Regions from separate parts of the Neobacillus sp. FW104-15D2 genome, predicted to be linked through region 2. Evidence: riboswitches for the same ligand, from Rfam matches in the RefSeq annotation. Region 2 holds a riboswitch; the other holds the start of a gene.

Region 1 (7,961 bases), on a different contig from region 2:
TGTAAGTCACGGACAACAGGGAATGTACGCATTGGTTCAAGCCGGATAGGCTGCTCAAGCTGGTCAACAAGGGCTGAACAGGATTGGCGCGGCTTACCGTTAATAACCATGGAACACGCACCGCAAACTTCCTCAAGGCAGTTCATTTCCCAAGTAATTGGACTTGTTTTTTCTCCCTTTGCATTTACAGGATTTCTGCGAATTTCCATTAGGGCAGAAATCACGTTCATATTGGGACGATATTCAATATCGAATTCTTCCGTATAAGGAGCAGAATCCGGGGTTTCCTGTCTAGAAATAATAAACTTTATTGTTTTATTTTCAGCCATGACGCTTCTACTCCTCCTTTGATTTTGAATAGTCGCGTTTACGCGGCTTAATTAAGGAAATATCTACATCCTCGTAGTGGAACGCAGGTGCAGATTTAGCATCCACGAACTTTGCCATAGTTGTTTTTAAGAAATCCTCGTCATTTCTTTCTGGGAAATCTGGCTTGTAATGCGCTCCGCGGCTTTCATTTCGATTTAGGGCACCAATTGTAATAACACGTGCAAGCTGCAGCATGTTTTGAAGCTGTCTTGTAAAGGCAGCTCCCTGGTTGCTCCATTTAGCGGTATCGTTAATATTAATATTTTGGTAACGTTCCAGAAGCTCTTGGAGCTTTTCGTCTGTCTTTTGAAGCTTGTCGTTATAGCGGACAACCGTTACGTTGTCAGTCATCCATTCTCCAAGTTCCTTATGAAGGACATATGCATTTTCCGTTCCGTTCAATGACATAATGCCGTTCCATTTATCTTCGTGTTCTCTCACATGCTGGTCATATAATGAAGAAGATAGGGAATCTGATCCCTTTTTCAATCCATTAACGTATTTAACAGCATTTGGTCCTGCAATCATCCCGCCGTATACGGCAGAAAGAAGTGAGTTTGCTCCAAGACGGTTAGCACCGTGCTGGGAAAAATCGCACTCTCCCGCTGCAAATAATCCAGGAATGTTAGTCATTTGATCATAATCAACCCAAAGTCCGCCCATTGAATAGTGGACAGCAGGGAAAATTTTCATTGGAAGCTTACGTGGGTCTTCACCCATGAACTTCTCATAAATCTCAATAATACCGCCAAGCTTAATATCCAATTCCTTTGGATCCTTATGGGAAAGATCAAGGAACACAGTGTTTTCACCATTAACACCAAGTTTCATGTCTACGCAAACATGGAAAATTTCACGTGTTGCAATATCCCTTGGAACAAGGTTTCCATATGCAGGGTATTTTTCCTCAAGGAAATACCAAGGCTTACCGTCCTTATAAGTCCAAACCCGACCGCCTTCACCACGTGCTGATTCACTCATCAATCTTAGCTTATCATCCCCTGGAATAGCTGTTGGGTGAATCTGAATAAACTCACCATTTGCATAATATGCACCCTGCTGATAAAGGATTGAAGCAGCAGAACCTGTATTAATAACGGAGTTGGTAGATTTACCGAAGATAATTCCAGGTCCGCCTGAAGCCATGATAACAGCATCAGCAGAGAAAGCTTTTATCTCCATCGATTTCAAGTTTTGAACTGTGACTCCGCGGCAAGCTCCCTCATCGTCAAGGACTGCCCCTAAAAACTCCCAGCCTTCATACTTTGTAACCAAGCCCGCAACTTCAAAGCGGCGTACCTGTTCATCCAATGCATAAAGGAGCTGCTGACCAGTAGTTGCACCAGCAAAAGCAGTACGGTGATGCTGTGTTCCACCAAAGCGTCGGAAGTCAAGTAATCCTTCAGGTGTACGGTTAAACATAACACCCATACGGTCAAATAAATGAATAATGCCCGGTGCAGCTTCACACATTGCTTTTACCGGAGGCTGATTAGCCAAAAAGTCTCCGCCATAGATTGTATCGTCAAAGTGGATCCAAGGAGAATCCCCTTCACCTTTTGTATTTACCGCTCCATTTATACCGCCCTGGGCACAAACAGAGTGAGATCGTTTAACAGGAACAAGTGAGAATAGCTCTACCGGTGTTCCAGATTCTGCAACCTTAATCGTTGCCATTAAGCCGGCCAAACCGCCGCCGACAATAATCACCTTTCCTTTAGCCATAGTGATTCACTCCCCTAAATACTGCAATCCTATTACATATAAAAAATTGCGAAGTCTATTAAATGAAAGAAACAAGTGCACTAATTCCTACATAAGAAAGCGCAACAAATAAAATGATGGTAACATATGTAGTAATTCGCTGTGATCTTGGTGTAATTGTAATACCCCAGCTAACAAGGAATGACCATAATCCATTGGCGAAGTGGAATACTGTAGAAAGAATTCCAACTACATAGAACCAGAACATAAATGGAGAAGAAAGGATGTTCTCCATCATCTGAAAGTTTACTTCCGTTCCAAAAGCTGCTGCAATTCTGGTCTCCCATACATGCCACGCAACAAAAATTAAAGTAATAACCCCTGAAACACGCTGAAGCATAAACATCCAGTTTCGGAAATAGCCATATCTGCCAACATTGTTATTAGCTGTAAAAGCAATATAAAGGCCATAGATTGCGTGGAAAAGCAAAGGCAAGAAAATAATAACCGTTTCTAGCAAAATGCGGAACGGCAGATTGCCCATAAAATTGGCAGCCTTATTAAACGAAGCTGCTCCTCCTGTTGCATAATGATTGACTACCAAGTGCTGCATCAGGAAAATCCCTACAGGAATTACCCCGAGCAATGAATGCAATCTTCGATAAAAAAACTCTCGATTACCAGCCATACATTACCCCCCTTAAATTATAGAGATGAATCAAGTTTTCTCTCTTTCTAAGAATTAAAACTATCATCACCTGACAAAGTAAATACCCCTTTGTAACAATACTGTGAACATGTTCATTTTACTCCCATCATTTTGTACCGTCAAGAAAACGTATACATAAAAGTCTTATATTTAAAAAATTTTTTAAATATATTGATAGTGACAAAATTGTTTAAACAAGCATGAAATTGAAGCCTGTTCGCCCTTATATATAAAGACTTTTTGAAGATATTGCCGAATAATGAAAAAATTTCGTATGCAATTTTTCAATTTTAAAAAATTATACCAAAAGAATGGGTATACTAAAATAACAATATTTTAATAGGCTGAATTTACTTTATTCCAAAAAAAATGCTTAAATCCAATACAAATTGTATATAATAGACTAATAGAAAGAGGGGAGAGCTTTGAAAGAACATACATCTGCTGAACTTGAAGCATCTAATCAAACTGAGAATCCGGACTTGTTTGGATATGAACTTTTGCGCGGAGACCTTCTGCCAGCGTTATTAGGCAAGGACACCCCGGAAATCTTATATTGGGCTGGCAAACATCTGGCCAGAAAGCACCCGCTTAAAAGCCTTTTAGAAATTAACGACTTTTTTATACGAGCCTTCTGGGGATCTCTCGAGCTAAAAGTTGAGGATAAAAATGAAATGGAATTTGAATTGGCAAGCCCGTTAATGGTTTCACGAGTAAAATCCAAGTCCGAACACTTTTTTCAGCTTGAGGCGGGCTTCCTTGCTCAGCAAATTGAATTCTTAAAAAATGCAGTTACTGAAGCATTTGAGCACCCTTTAAAAAAGGACTCAAAGGTAAAATTTACTGTAAAGTGGGATCATAAAGACACCCTATAAAAGGAAAACGAAGCAACTAGTTTTGCTGTCATCCAAATACATTAACAAAAAGCTTTCACCGAAAATCATGGGTGAAAGCTTTTAATTTTGGTCTTTCATAAAAATAAGCCAAATGATTTTTTTATCTTTTTACAGCCTGGTATTCCTTAGCTAAATCAAATGCGTTATGAAGCACTTCAACCGCTTTAAGCATACTTGTTTCTGCAACAACAGCGGATACTTTAATTTCTGATGTACTTACCATTTTCACATAAATTCCGTTATCAGCAAGAACCTTGAACATTTCTGCTGCAACGCCTGGATTGGAAACCATGCCGGAACCGACAATAGATACCTTTGCGAGCTTCATTTCCCATTCTACCTGGTCATACTCAAGAACGGCCCTGTTTTCCTCAAGAACCTTTAATGTATTCTCGAGATCCTCTGTCTTAATTGAGAAAGAAAGATTGGTTTCATTGGATTCAGTGGTACTCTGAATGATAATATCAACATTTATATGGTTTTTTGCAAGGGTAGTAAAGATTGTTGATAATCCAGTCAAATAATTATGCAATCCAAATATTGTCACTCTTGTTATTTCATCCTCAAAAGCAATTCCGCGGACAACTAAATTTTCCTCCATCTTTGGTTCCTCCTCAATAATTGTGCCTGATACTTTCTCCATGCTTGAACGAACCTCGAGAGGCACGCTATAATTCTTGGCAAATTCAACCGCTCTTGGATGAAGAACCCCTGCACCCAAATTGGCAAGCTCCAGCATTTCATCATAGGAAACTGCCAGGAGTTTTCGAGCATCCTTTACATATCTAGGGTCTGTTGTATATACTCCCGTAACATCAGTATAAATATCGCATTTATCTGCTTTTAAAGCTGCTGCAAGTGCTACTGCTGTTGTATCTGACCCGCCGCGTCCAAGAGTGGTTATTTCTCCGGAATCGGTAATCCCCTGGAAACCTGCAACTATAACAACTTTCCCTTCAGAGAGCTGCTTTTTAATTGAATCCGTTTCAATTTTTAATATACGTGCATTACCATGTACAGGTTCTGTATGTATACCCGCTTGCCAGCCTGTAAAAGATACAGAATCGGTCCCCTGGCTTTTTAAAGCCATAGCCAGCAGGGAGATTGTAATCTGTTCGCCTGTTGTTAAAAGCATATCCATTTCCCGCTTATCCGGCTGGGCGGATAACTCCTTTGCAAGACTAACCAGATGATCGGTTGTTTTACCCATAGCTGAAACAACAACAACAACGTCATTGCCTCTTAGCTTTTCCTCCTTGACTCTCTCTGCCACATTCAAGATTCTTTCCGCACTGCCAACAGAAGTCCCTCCAAATTTTTGAACAATTAATCCCACTTTTTTCCCCTTCTTTCCGGTTTTTCAGAGCTGATTTATTTCAGTTTTCCCCATTAGAAAAACTCGGCATTCGCCAAGTCCTTTTTGGCGGATACCCTAGTTTTTCTTATGCGTTCAGAATTTATGGATATAAATTCTGATTAGCTAAAAAAACAAAAAAGCAATGAGAGATTATCTCATTGCTTTGAACACGAATAAAAAACATACGCGTACAATGTGAGATAGCTCTCCAGGGTTTGTACCCTGACAATCCGGCATTTATTCAATACAGGACCAGCAAAGAAGGTGATGAGTCCTTCACTGCTTCGGCGGATAATCCCTTTCACGGCCCTTCCCGGAAGCTCACTCTTCTCCAGGCCATTACTCTTGATTCCCGCACCTCTACCTACACTTTAATACTATAAAGTGATAGTAATATAAAGTTTTTTAAATTATAGCATAACTATAATTTCCTGACAATGCTTATTCCTGAAGTTTTTTTTGCAGCTCTTCTGCTACGTTTAGCGGAATTCCAGCTTCCAAAAGTTCTTCAAGTCCTGCTTCCTTCATCTTCTTAACCGATCCAAAATGTTTAAGCAATAACTTTTTCCTCTTTTCTCCAATGCCCTGGATATCATCAAGGAGAGAATGAAAAGCTGTTTTCCCCCGGGTCTCCCGGTGGAAAGTGATAGCGAACCGGTGAACTTCATCCTGAATTCTTTGCAGCAAATAAAATTCCTGGCTGTTTCTTCCTAATGGAATAATTTCTAAAGGATTTCCGTATAGAAGCTGGGAGGTTCTGTGTTTCACATCTTTTACCAATCCTGAAAGAGGAATATCCAGACCCAACTCATTTTCCAATACATCTCTAACAGCTTCAACGTGCCCTTTTCCTCCGTCAATGATAATTAAATCAGGAAGGGGAAGTGATTCTTTTAGAACTCTTGTGTATCTTCTTCTAACAACTTCCCTCATTGATTCATAATCATCCGGACCCTTTACGGATTTAATCTTATATTTGCGATACTCTCTTTTATTTGCTTTTCCATCCTGAAAAACAACCAGTGCTGAAACAGGATCAGTTCCCTGAATATTAGAGTTATCAAAAGCCTCAATCCGGTGAGGCGTATAGATGCCAAGAAGGCTTCCAAGGTTCTCAACTGCTTTAATGGAACGCTCTTCATCCCTTTCAATAAGCGAGAACTTCTCATTTAAAGCAATTCGGGAATTTTTAATGGCAAGTTTTACAAGCTCTTTTTTTTGCCCTCTTTGCGGCTTTAGAACTTTAACTTCCAATAGCTGTTCGGCAAGTGCAGTATCCATTTCGTCTGGAATTAGAATTTCCTTTGGCTTGATATGGTTTGCTTTTTCATAAAACTGGCCAAGATAGGTTAAGATTTCTTCTTCAGGCTCGTTGTATATTGGGAACAAGGAGACATCCCGTTCGATTAATTTTCCCTGACGGACAAAAAACACCTGAACACACATCCATCCTTTATCAACCGCATAGCCAAATACATCCCGGTCGGTAAAGTCAGTTGTAGTCATTTTCTGCTTTTCCATGGTTGTTTCTATATGAGCAATTTTATCCCGGTATTCCTTAGCCCTTTCAAAATCTAAACTCTCTGCTGCAAGGGTCATTTTTTCTGTAAGTTCATTCTTAATCTCTTTATAACCACCATTAAGAAAACGAGTAATATCATCGGTAATTTGTTTGTATTGTTCTGCTGCAATATCCTTTACACACGGAGCAAGACATTGTCCCAAATGATAATACAGGCAGACTCGGTCCGGGAGGGTGGAACATTTTCGAAGAGGATAGATTCTATCCAGCAGCTTTTTGGTTTCATTGGCTGCCTGAACATTTGGATAGGGACCAAAGTATTTTCCTTTATCCTTTTTAACCTTCCTTGTGATAATCAGCTTTGGATGTCTTTCCGCTGTAAGTTTTATAAAAGGATAAGTTTTATCGTCCTTAAGCATGATGTTATATTTAGGATCATGCTTCTTAATTAAATTTAATTCAAGAATAAGCGCCTCTATATCCGACGACGTAACAATGTATTCAAAGTCCTCAATTTCATTTACAAGCCTGAGGGTTTTTCCATCATGAGAGCCTGTGAAGTAAGAGCGGACACGGTTTTTCAGAACTTTTGCCTTTCCCACATAGATGATAGTACCCTGACGGTCTTTCATCAAATAGCAGCCAGGCTGATCCGGCAGCAATGTGAGTTTTTGCTTTATGATCTCATTCATTCTTGCTACCTCCCATTTATATATGTTATATCATGAGAAACACTTTACAAACAATAATTAGATAAGCATATGGCCGTTTCCGTCTTTAGCCTCTGACTGCTTTTTGCAGGGTATTTAAATATCTGATACTAAACGGCAAAAGAAGAGCAAAGATTAGCTCTGCTCTTCATCTTTATTATTTTAAGTTTTTAACTTCTGTCAAGGTATTATTAAGTTCATCTGCTGCTGCGGAAAGGGTGTTTACATCTAGCGGTTCAGATTTGGCCCCCGCCTCAATGGTATGAAGTGGAGTTTCTACTTTTTCATACAATTCTTTGTCTTTATCCTTTACGTTATCTTCGAACTTTTCCCAGGATTCTTCAAGTTCTTCCCCACTCTTTTTCACCTTAGCAGAATCTTTATCGTTTAGCTGTGTTTTCAACTCGGCTATGGTTTTTTGCATTTCTTTTGCTCCTTCGCTGATTGAAGTACCGCTATTTGTTTTTTCAGCCTTTTCGTCTTCATTTCCCCCGCCACAGGCCGCAAGTGAGAATGATAAAGAAAGTATGATTGGTAAGATAAGTTTAGGCGATTTCATTTAAATTTCCTCCAGATTGCACCTTCATTTTGTTATCTTTTCTTTTATTTATAATTGCTGCGATAACCGCAATAATCAGGAGAAGCAATTGTGGGATGAAACTTTCCCAGGTTGAATATAAAGCAAAAAAGTCGA
Region 2 (7,961 bases):
AGAATACAATCTTTTAGAGGGGGATATATTTGCGAATTAGAAACATTTTGTTTCTAGTGCCAGAAATAAAATAAAATGAACAAGACTTGCTAATTTTTCGTTTTCAAGCTGAAATCAAAAAGTTTCGCATTAACGGAAATTTATAAAACAGGAAATGAGATTCTAGATATAGAAAAGGAAATGAAAAATGGAGAGACTGGGGGTGAAAAAGATAACCATGCAAGAATAAGTTTTTATGTAATCACAGGATATAAAACAACAAGGGAAAAACGAAGATGAGCTTTGGACCTACTCTATAAACAGTAGAAATAAAAAAAGCTGCCCCAGCGGAAAGAGTACCGCATAAGACAGCTTTTAACTTAGTTTGAAAGATCGCACTCTTCCAGTTTAACAACCTTTGTTTTCTTAACAAATTTATAAACAAGCCAAGTTACAATAAAGAGAGGAAGGCCAATATAGGAAACAAGAACACCATTCCAATCGATATGGTCACCCATAAATGCTGAGTAGTTTTGTCCCAAGACTACAATTGTACAAAGAACAAAAGCAAATATAGGACCAAAAGGGAACAGCAAAGCTTTATATGGCAGGACATTTAGGCTTTTACCTTGTGCAACAAATGCTTTACGGAAACGATAATGACTTAGGGCAATTCCAAGCCAGGCAATAAAACCTGACATTCCAGAGGCATTAAGCAGCCAAACATAGACTTTGCCGTCACCGAAAAGTGAAGCAAGGAATGCCACTGTGCCAACAAGAGAAGTTACGATTAAAGCATTAACAGGAACTCCGTTTTTATTCAATTTACCTAGAAATTTAGGAGCTTTTCCTTCACGCGCCAAATCCCAAAGCATTCTGGTTGAAGCATACATACCAGAGTTTCCTGCTGAAAGTACGGCAGTTAAAATGATAGCATTCATTACAGATGCGGCAAAAGCAATACCTGCTTTTTGGAAAACCATTGTAAACGGACTTACTGTAACTTCACCGCTTGCCAGGTTTGGATTTGTATATGGTATTAATAAACCAATTACAAGGATGGCAAGCACGTAAAATAGAAGAATACGCCAGAAAACCTGTTTTACAGCCTTTGGAATGCTTTTTGTTGGATCATCACTTTCTCCAGCTGCTACCCCAAGCAATTCAGTTCCCTGGAACGAGAAGCCTGCTGCCATAAAAATACCGAGCATAGACATAAAGCCACCGTGGAATGGTGCATCAGCAACTGTAAAGTTTTTAAATCCAACAGGCGCATGACCGCCCATAATTCCAAAAATCATTAAAAATCCTGTAATAATAAAAATGATGACAGTGACTACTTTAACTAAAGAGAACCAATACTCAGCTTCACCAAAACCTTTTACAGAAAGATAGTTTAAGAGAAACATGATCACTAAAAATATACTGCTCCAAATCATAGAAGGTGTGTTTGGAAACCAAAATTTCATGATCATTGTGACAGCAGATAGTTCAGCGGCAATAGTTATAGCCCAGTTGTACCAATAATTCCATCCTAAAGCAAAACCAAGTGATGGATCTATAAATTTGGTAGCATATGTGCTAAAGCTTCCAGCAACAGGCATGTAGGCTGCCATTTCAGCAAGGCTGGTCATTAGGAAATAAACCATTATTCCAATTAGAATATAGGAGAGAAGTGCTCCGCCCGGCCCGGCTGTGTGGATAGCTCCGCCACTTGCCAAAAATAGACCAGTACCAATAGTCCCGCCTAAGGAGATCATGGTTAAGTGTCTGGACTTTAAGGAACGCTTTAACTCAGATGTTCCTTTTTTAGATTGTGGGAAAGCTGATGATAATGTTTTTTCCTTGTAAGATGTCTGCATGAAAATCTATACCCCTTTTCTAGATGTTGCGGAAGGAGTCGGGAATATAAAAATGCCCTCGAAGCAGATTCGACGGCATATCAGTACCCCGCATCATACCTTCCGAAAGATAGCACAACACGTTTGGCTGGTAGGGCACAAACGTGACAGTTCTGTTCCTTTTTGGAAACAGCCCCAGCTTGTCCTTGCAGAGAACAAAAACAAACTTCGGCAACTCTTCCTTTCAAACGGAGTTTTAGATTTTCTCTGAACCTCGTCCGTTTTACTAATAAAAGCCGCGACCTCTACCTCATCGGTTGATGAGGATTTAAAGTTATTAAGTTAGTATAGTTTTAAAGTATAATTAAAAACAGAAGAATGTCAATCCTTTTTTGGCTAATCAGAATTTATATCCCTAAATTCTGAACGCACGACGGACAGGAAGTCCTAGTCAGGCGAAAGGTACAGGATGTACCGATTTGAGCGTGATAAGTAAAACTAGGGCATCCGCCAAAGGGACTTGGCGAATGCCAAGTTTTTCTAATAAATTAGATGCGCTTATACCAGAATTAACTTTATATCAAAATAGTTATTCTTATTGAATTTGCAAGGAGGATGGAAAATGAACCAGAATAGGGAGCTATATAATTTAGTAAGGGATGTACATCATCTTCTTCAAAGGGGCATTGATAAAGAACTAGAATCTTTAAATATTAGCTTTGTTCAGTTTGGGGTCATTCAGGTTCTATCCCGTCTTGGAAAAGCTACGATGACAGAATTAATTGATGAAATTGGCTGTGCACCAAGTAACATGACTACTATGATTCAGAGATTGAAAAGGGATGGTTATGTCAAAAAAGAAAATCACCAATCCGATCAGAGAATAACACTGGTATGTCTTACAGAGAAAGGGGAACAAGTAAAAGAAAAATTCAATGCCCAATATGAAGAATATTTGAGAAAAATATTCGGATTTCTTGGGAATGAAGAGCGTATTAGACTTCAATTGCAGTTAGGATATATAAAGAATCAATTAAATACTTTATCAGGGACGGAAACATAAACGGGTTCCCGTTTATTTCCGCCTTATTTCATATACGAAATAAAAAATATTATTTAATTCATATATGAAATTTTTCTGTTTAATTAATTTCATATATGAAGTTAATCTGTAATAAATTCTCTGAGAGAAAAAGAGAGAAACCAGGTAAAGTACATTGTCTTTCAATTTCTTGGGTACCTTAAAATTTGAACTGAAAAACCACGGTTTCTTTTTGCTTAAAAAGTAATTCTTTAGTGAAGGGATGCCAGTAAGGAAATTTGGAGAGATAGTCCTTTGTTTAAAGACAGACTAATTTAAATTATTTTAAAAAACTATTAAATTTACTTAGAAAGGGATAATCAGTATATTTTATAAAAAGAAAAGTCTGTTTGTATCAGGAGGACACTTTTGATGAGGTTGCTTAGATTATTATTTGGATCAATAATTATTATACTTGCTTTTAATTTATTTTTAATACCTCACAAAGTGATGAGCAGCGGTATGAGCGGCGTATCAATGATCATAGCGATGGTTTCACCGATCAATACAGGTGTTGCTAACTTCTTGCTTAATTTTCCTTTATTAGTTATTGGATATTTGAAACTCGGAAAAAAGTTTATTGGGAATACCCTTTTATCAGTCCTGATTATTTCTGTAGGCCTTTATTTTGTTCCTGTGCAGGCAATTGTCCAGGATAAAATTTTGTCATCCATTTTTGGCGGGGCACTTACGGGATTGGGTGTTGGTATCGTATTTCGTTCCTCAGGCTCAACAGGGGGATTTGATATTATTGGCATGATGGTTTCGAGGAAAAAGGATTTTCCACTTGGAGCTCTTCTATCTGGAATGAATGCAGCGGTAATCATTTTAAGTGGCTTTCTATTTGACTGGGATCAGGCACTCTACACACTTGTATCCATATTTATCACTGGAAAAGTGGTTGATGCCGTGTATACTCATCATGTAAAACTGACTTTAATGATTATTACCGAAAAAGGTGATGAAATAAGGGAGAAATTTATCTCAAAGGTTTATCGGGGCTTAACTGTAATGGATGGTGTTGGAGGATTCTCAAATGAGAAGAGAAGCATTTTAATTGCAGTCATTTCACGCTATGAACTCGCTGAAGTTAAAAACATAATAGAAGAGGTAGACCCACAAGCTTTTGTGAACATTACAGAAACAATAGAAGTAATGGGGTTGTTTCATAAACCAAGTCCACAATAGGGAGGAAGCCACGGCTTCCTCCCTTCTTATTTTAAAATACTCCGCACAATGGTAGAATGGCAAAAGCAAATGGCATCCTTGAAAGGCTTTTGTTCGTCCAGCTATTCCCCTTGCTCTTTTAAGTAATACTTATTTATTCCGCAATAAGAATAGCGAATTCAAAATAAATCCATTAGGAATATAATAATTGCATAAACTTCCGGTGTGATTTACTAAGACTTAATTCAATAAATAACCAATTTATTTAGCTTGAAAGAAATTACCAAGCCTTAAGTTTGGCAATTTCTATAAAACTTTTAATATAATAAGATATTGAATAGATAGACAGTAAAAGCAGTGAGGTAAAAAATGAAAAAATATACAAAAGAAATCCTTTTGGTTTTTATGTCAGCCAGTATGATATTGTCTGGCTGCAGCGCACTCGATTCAAATTTATTAAAGCCTAAGCAAATTGAAGCTCAAGCAGATATGATTCCAGTTAAGAAAAAGGTTATTGCTCTAAAAGAGAAAAAACTCCCGCCGCTCCCTGATCACATTATTTTGGATGTTCCTTTATTTAAGCAAATGGAAGCTCCGCGCCTTTATAATGGATGCGAGGTAACCAGTCTCGGAATGATGCTTAAGTTTCATGGCTATCAGGTAAACAAGAATGAATTAGCCAGAAAGATTAAAAGAGTTCCCCTGAATATTGGTCAAGGATTAAAGGGAAATCCCAATGAAGGTTTTGTTGGGGACATGGAAAATGGTCCAGGGCTTGGTGTCTATCATGGACCCATTGTAGACTTAGCCAGACAGTATGCAGGCGATAAAGTTATTGATTTAACGAACAAGCCGTTTTCGAGCGTACTTGATAAAGTAGGACACGGTTTTCCCGTTTGGGTCATTATAACCACAAGCTTTGCTCCTGTTAATGTTTTTCAGTCCTGGAAAACACCACAGGGGACCATTAAAATTACTTTCAGCCAGCATAGTGTCGTAATAACTGGCTATGATAAAGACCATATTTACATTAACGACCCTTACGGATATAAAAACAGAAAGCTGGACCGGGAAAACTTCAGAAAAGCCTGGGAGCAAATGGGCAGCCAAGCGGTATCTTTATAAAAGAGTAAGAGACAGTTGCTGGGATGTCAGTATCGAGTTATTAACAAGTTTAAAAATGATGGTTACTAAACGAGAAAAAAGTCCGCATTATGCCGGACTTTTTATTTTGCTAGTTAAGAGACAGTTTCCTTAAATACAAGAGTAAATTTGGTGCCTTTATTGATTTCGCTGTCAATTTGTACTTTCCCTTTCATTCGTTTAAGTATATTAAAGGAAATCATCAGGCCTAGGCCTGTCCCTTTGGTTTTCGTAGAATAGTAGGGGAGTCCAAGCTGATTAAGCTGTTTCGTGGACAAACCAATACCTTTATCCTCAATAATAATTGAAACAAAACCATTCTGAGACTGGCATTTAATGATTAATTCCCCTCCCTCTGGCATTGCTTCAATACCATTTTTCATTAGGTTAATAATTAATTGCTTAAATTCAGTAGGGCTGCCCTCAATATTGGCACCATCCTGAATGTTGGATTGGATATCAACATTTGCAATGGTTGAATAGGGCCGCATAAATTCTACAGTTTCTTTTAGAAGAGATGAAGCATTCAGAATTTCAAAATCACTTCCGGAAGGCTTGGCCAAGGATAAAAAGTCATTTATTATGTTATGGGTTCTATCAAGTTCATCAAGTGAGAGAGATACGTACATAGTTTGTTCGGAGGTTAGATTCTTTTCATCTCTCATTATTTGCATGAACCCGCGAATCGTCGTCATGGGGTTTCTTATTTCATGAGCCAAGGATGCAGCTAGCTGGCTGATGGCATTCATTTTTTCAGCATTTTGCAGCTGCTCAAGCATATATACTTGAAGCCGGGTGAGTTCAATAAAGTATATAATGGCACACAAGGCTGCAAAGGAGATAATAGTAAACATCAGCACATAAAAAGAAGCATCTAATTTGCCAGTGGCAATGAGGAGGATTAGACGTGAAAAGGAGATTAAAATGTAAAATAAGCTGGCAATGCCAATTTTTTTGGTAATTTTGTATTGATGGTACTTTCTGGTCAAGATAAATAAGGGAATCGAGATGATCAGGTAATTCAATAAAGAAATAGGGATCGTGTTAGGTGAATTGACAGACTCAAATAATACTATTGCGGCGATGCTGAAAACACCTGGTTTTGGCCCTAAATATAGAAAAGTAACAAAAACCGGGATAAATTTCAAATCAAATGAAAGGCCATCCGAGATTTCAACAGGAAAGGACATGGTTAAAAAAGTGGTTAATATAAGAATTCCAAACAAGGATAACCGAAAAACCTTCTCAGCTTTCCCGATTAATAATGTGCTTGCAAGCGGGATGATCATCATAAGAAAAAAGTGTAAAAGAAGTTCTTCCGAAAACTGTTTCATTATCGTCCCCCCGATATCCTTGTCTATAATCGAATTATATCAAAAAAAGGAGGTAAAAATAGGATAAAAATTGAAAAAAACGCCAAAAAAAGGCGTTTTATAGTTTCAGGATTTCTGGTTCCAGCCCCTTATTATTCATTAGTCTGATTAATGAAGGCTCGATATGGAGGACAGTATAACTTGGGTCATCAGGACCTTTAAACCATTTCTCTAAGTACTCATTCCATAATTTATTTTTCATTTCCGCTGAGTCGTCAACTGCAGCCTTACCTTCAATTTCAAGAAATGAATCTCCGAATCCCTCTCCATCATAGCCGAGTAAAATGTGTACGTAAGGGTTTTTTTCAATTTCTTCAACCTTATGGGTTTCTTTGCTAGTTGCTGTATAGAGTGTTAGACCTTCATGGAAAAATGTCATATAACGGGAATGGGGCTTGCCTTGCTGAACAGATGCGAGTGTTCCGACTTTATTCTCTTGCAATATTTTTAATACTTTCTCTTTAAGTTCACTGTTCGTCATCTAAATATCACTCCTTTACTAATAATCTCTTTTATTATTCCTCCAAATGAGAGCTCTAAACGGAAGGATGTGTTCTATTTTGCCTTAGTGGGTGAAAAAAATCGTTTGATTAAAATAAAATGTGGTAGTATGTAAAAAAAGAGAAAGAAGTTTATGAATAATAATTAATTAGGATGATAAATATGGATAAAAATAAAAAAATCGGGTTAATCGTTGACGTAGAGACCACTGGTCTACGCCCCGGAGCCGATGAAATGATCGAATTGGCACTAATTCAGTTTGCTTATCAAAAGGATACTGGTGAATTTCTGGAAATCTTAGATCAGCAATCATTTTTAAGAGAGCCTTTGTCAAGTACTTCAAAAAGAAATTATTCTTCTGCATTTAAAATACACGGTATCCCTTTCAGCGATGTAGAGGGAAAGGTTTTTGACGATCCAAAAGTTAAAGACCTTCTTAGAGATTCTGACTCTGTTTTTGCCCACAACGCTTCCTTTGACCGAAGTTTCTTATATCATATGTATCCCGAGATAAACGATCTTCACTGGTACTGTTCTATGAGGAATGTTCCTTGGAAAGTTTATGGATTTGAAAACAGTAAGCTTCTTACATTACTTCAGGCTCATGGTATTACAAAATATCAGTCGCATCGGGCTTTGGATGATATAACTAATTTAATGCATTTATTAAAAAAGGAAAGCCCTTCTGGTTCACCTTATTTAAAAGAAGTAGTTTCTAAAAGGCCAATGAGAAAGTACGCCCCTCAGCCTAAAACCTCCGGTAAGTGGAAATCATATATAAAACAAACTGCTGATGAAACAGGGGCTGCTTCGGAACGTTCGCAATACAAACGAAAGTTTTAAATTCCTTATACATAAAGAATTTTTAAGTACTTG

Evidence for each region. Region 2 has a riboswitch for lysine ahead of AC3WR0_RS17035 (amino acid permease). Riboswitches for the same ligand answer to the same signal wherever they lie in the genome.
Region 1: linked by a shared signal. The riboswitch ahead of AC3WR0_RS02490 (aspartate kinase) and the one ahead of AC3WR0_RS17035 (amino acid permease) in region 2 are both predicted to bind lysine.

What each region holds. Positions count from the first base shown of each region.
Region 1 covers NZ_JBYTCJ010000002.1:145,046-153,006, forward strand. The annotation lists gene sdhB (succinate dehydrogenase iron-sulfur subunit) at 1-329, opposite strand, end outside; gene sdhA (succinate dehydrogenase flavoprotein subunit) at 337-2,094, opposite strand; gene AC3WR0_RS02480 (succinate dehydrogenase cytochrome b558 subunit) at 2,153-2,761, opposite strand; gene AC3WR0_RS02485 (YslB family protein) at 3,208-3,657, shown strand; gene AC3WR0_RS02490 (aspartate kinase) at 3,779-5,014, opposite strand; lysine riboswitch at 5,229-5,406, opposite strand; gene uvrC (excinuclease ABC subunit UvrC) at 5,477-7,249, opposite strand; gene AC3WR0_RS02500 (hypothetical protein) at 7,425-7,826, opposite strand; gene AC3WR0_RS02505 (FTR1 family iron permease) at 7,813-7,961, opposite strand, start outside.
Region 2 covers NZ_JBYTCJ010000022.1:26,962-34,922, forward strand. The annotation lists gene AC3WR0_RS17035 (amino acid permease) at 360-1,841, opposite strand; lysine riboswitch at 1,944-2,136, opposite strand; gene AC3WR0_RS17040 (MarR family winged helix-turn-helix transcriptional regulator) at 2,443-2,883, shown strand; gene AC3WR0_RS17045 (YitT family protein) at 3,271-4,089, shown strand; gene AC3WR0_RS17050 (C39 family peptidase) at 4,438-5,193, shown strand; gene AC3WR0_RS17055 (ATP-binding protein) at 5,307-6,545, opposite strand; gene AC3WR0_RS17060 (pyridoxamine 5'-phosphate oxidase family protein) at 6,643-7,065, opposite strand; gene AC3WR0_RS17065 (exonuclease domain-containing protein) at 7,248-7,928, shown strand.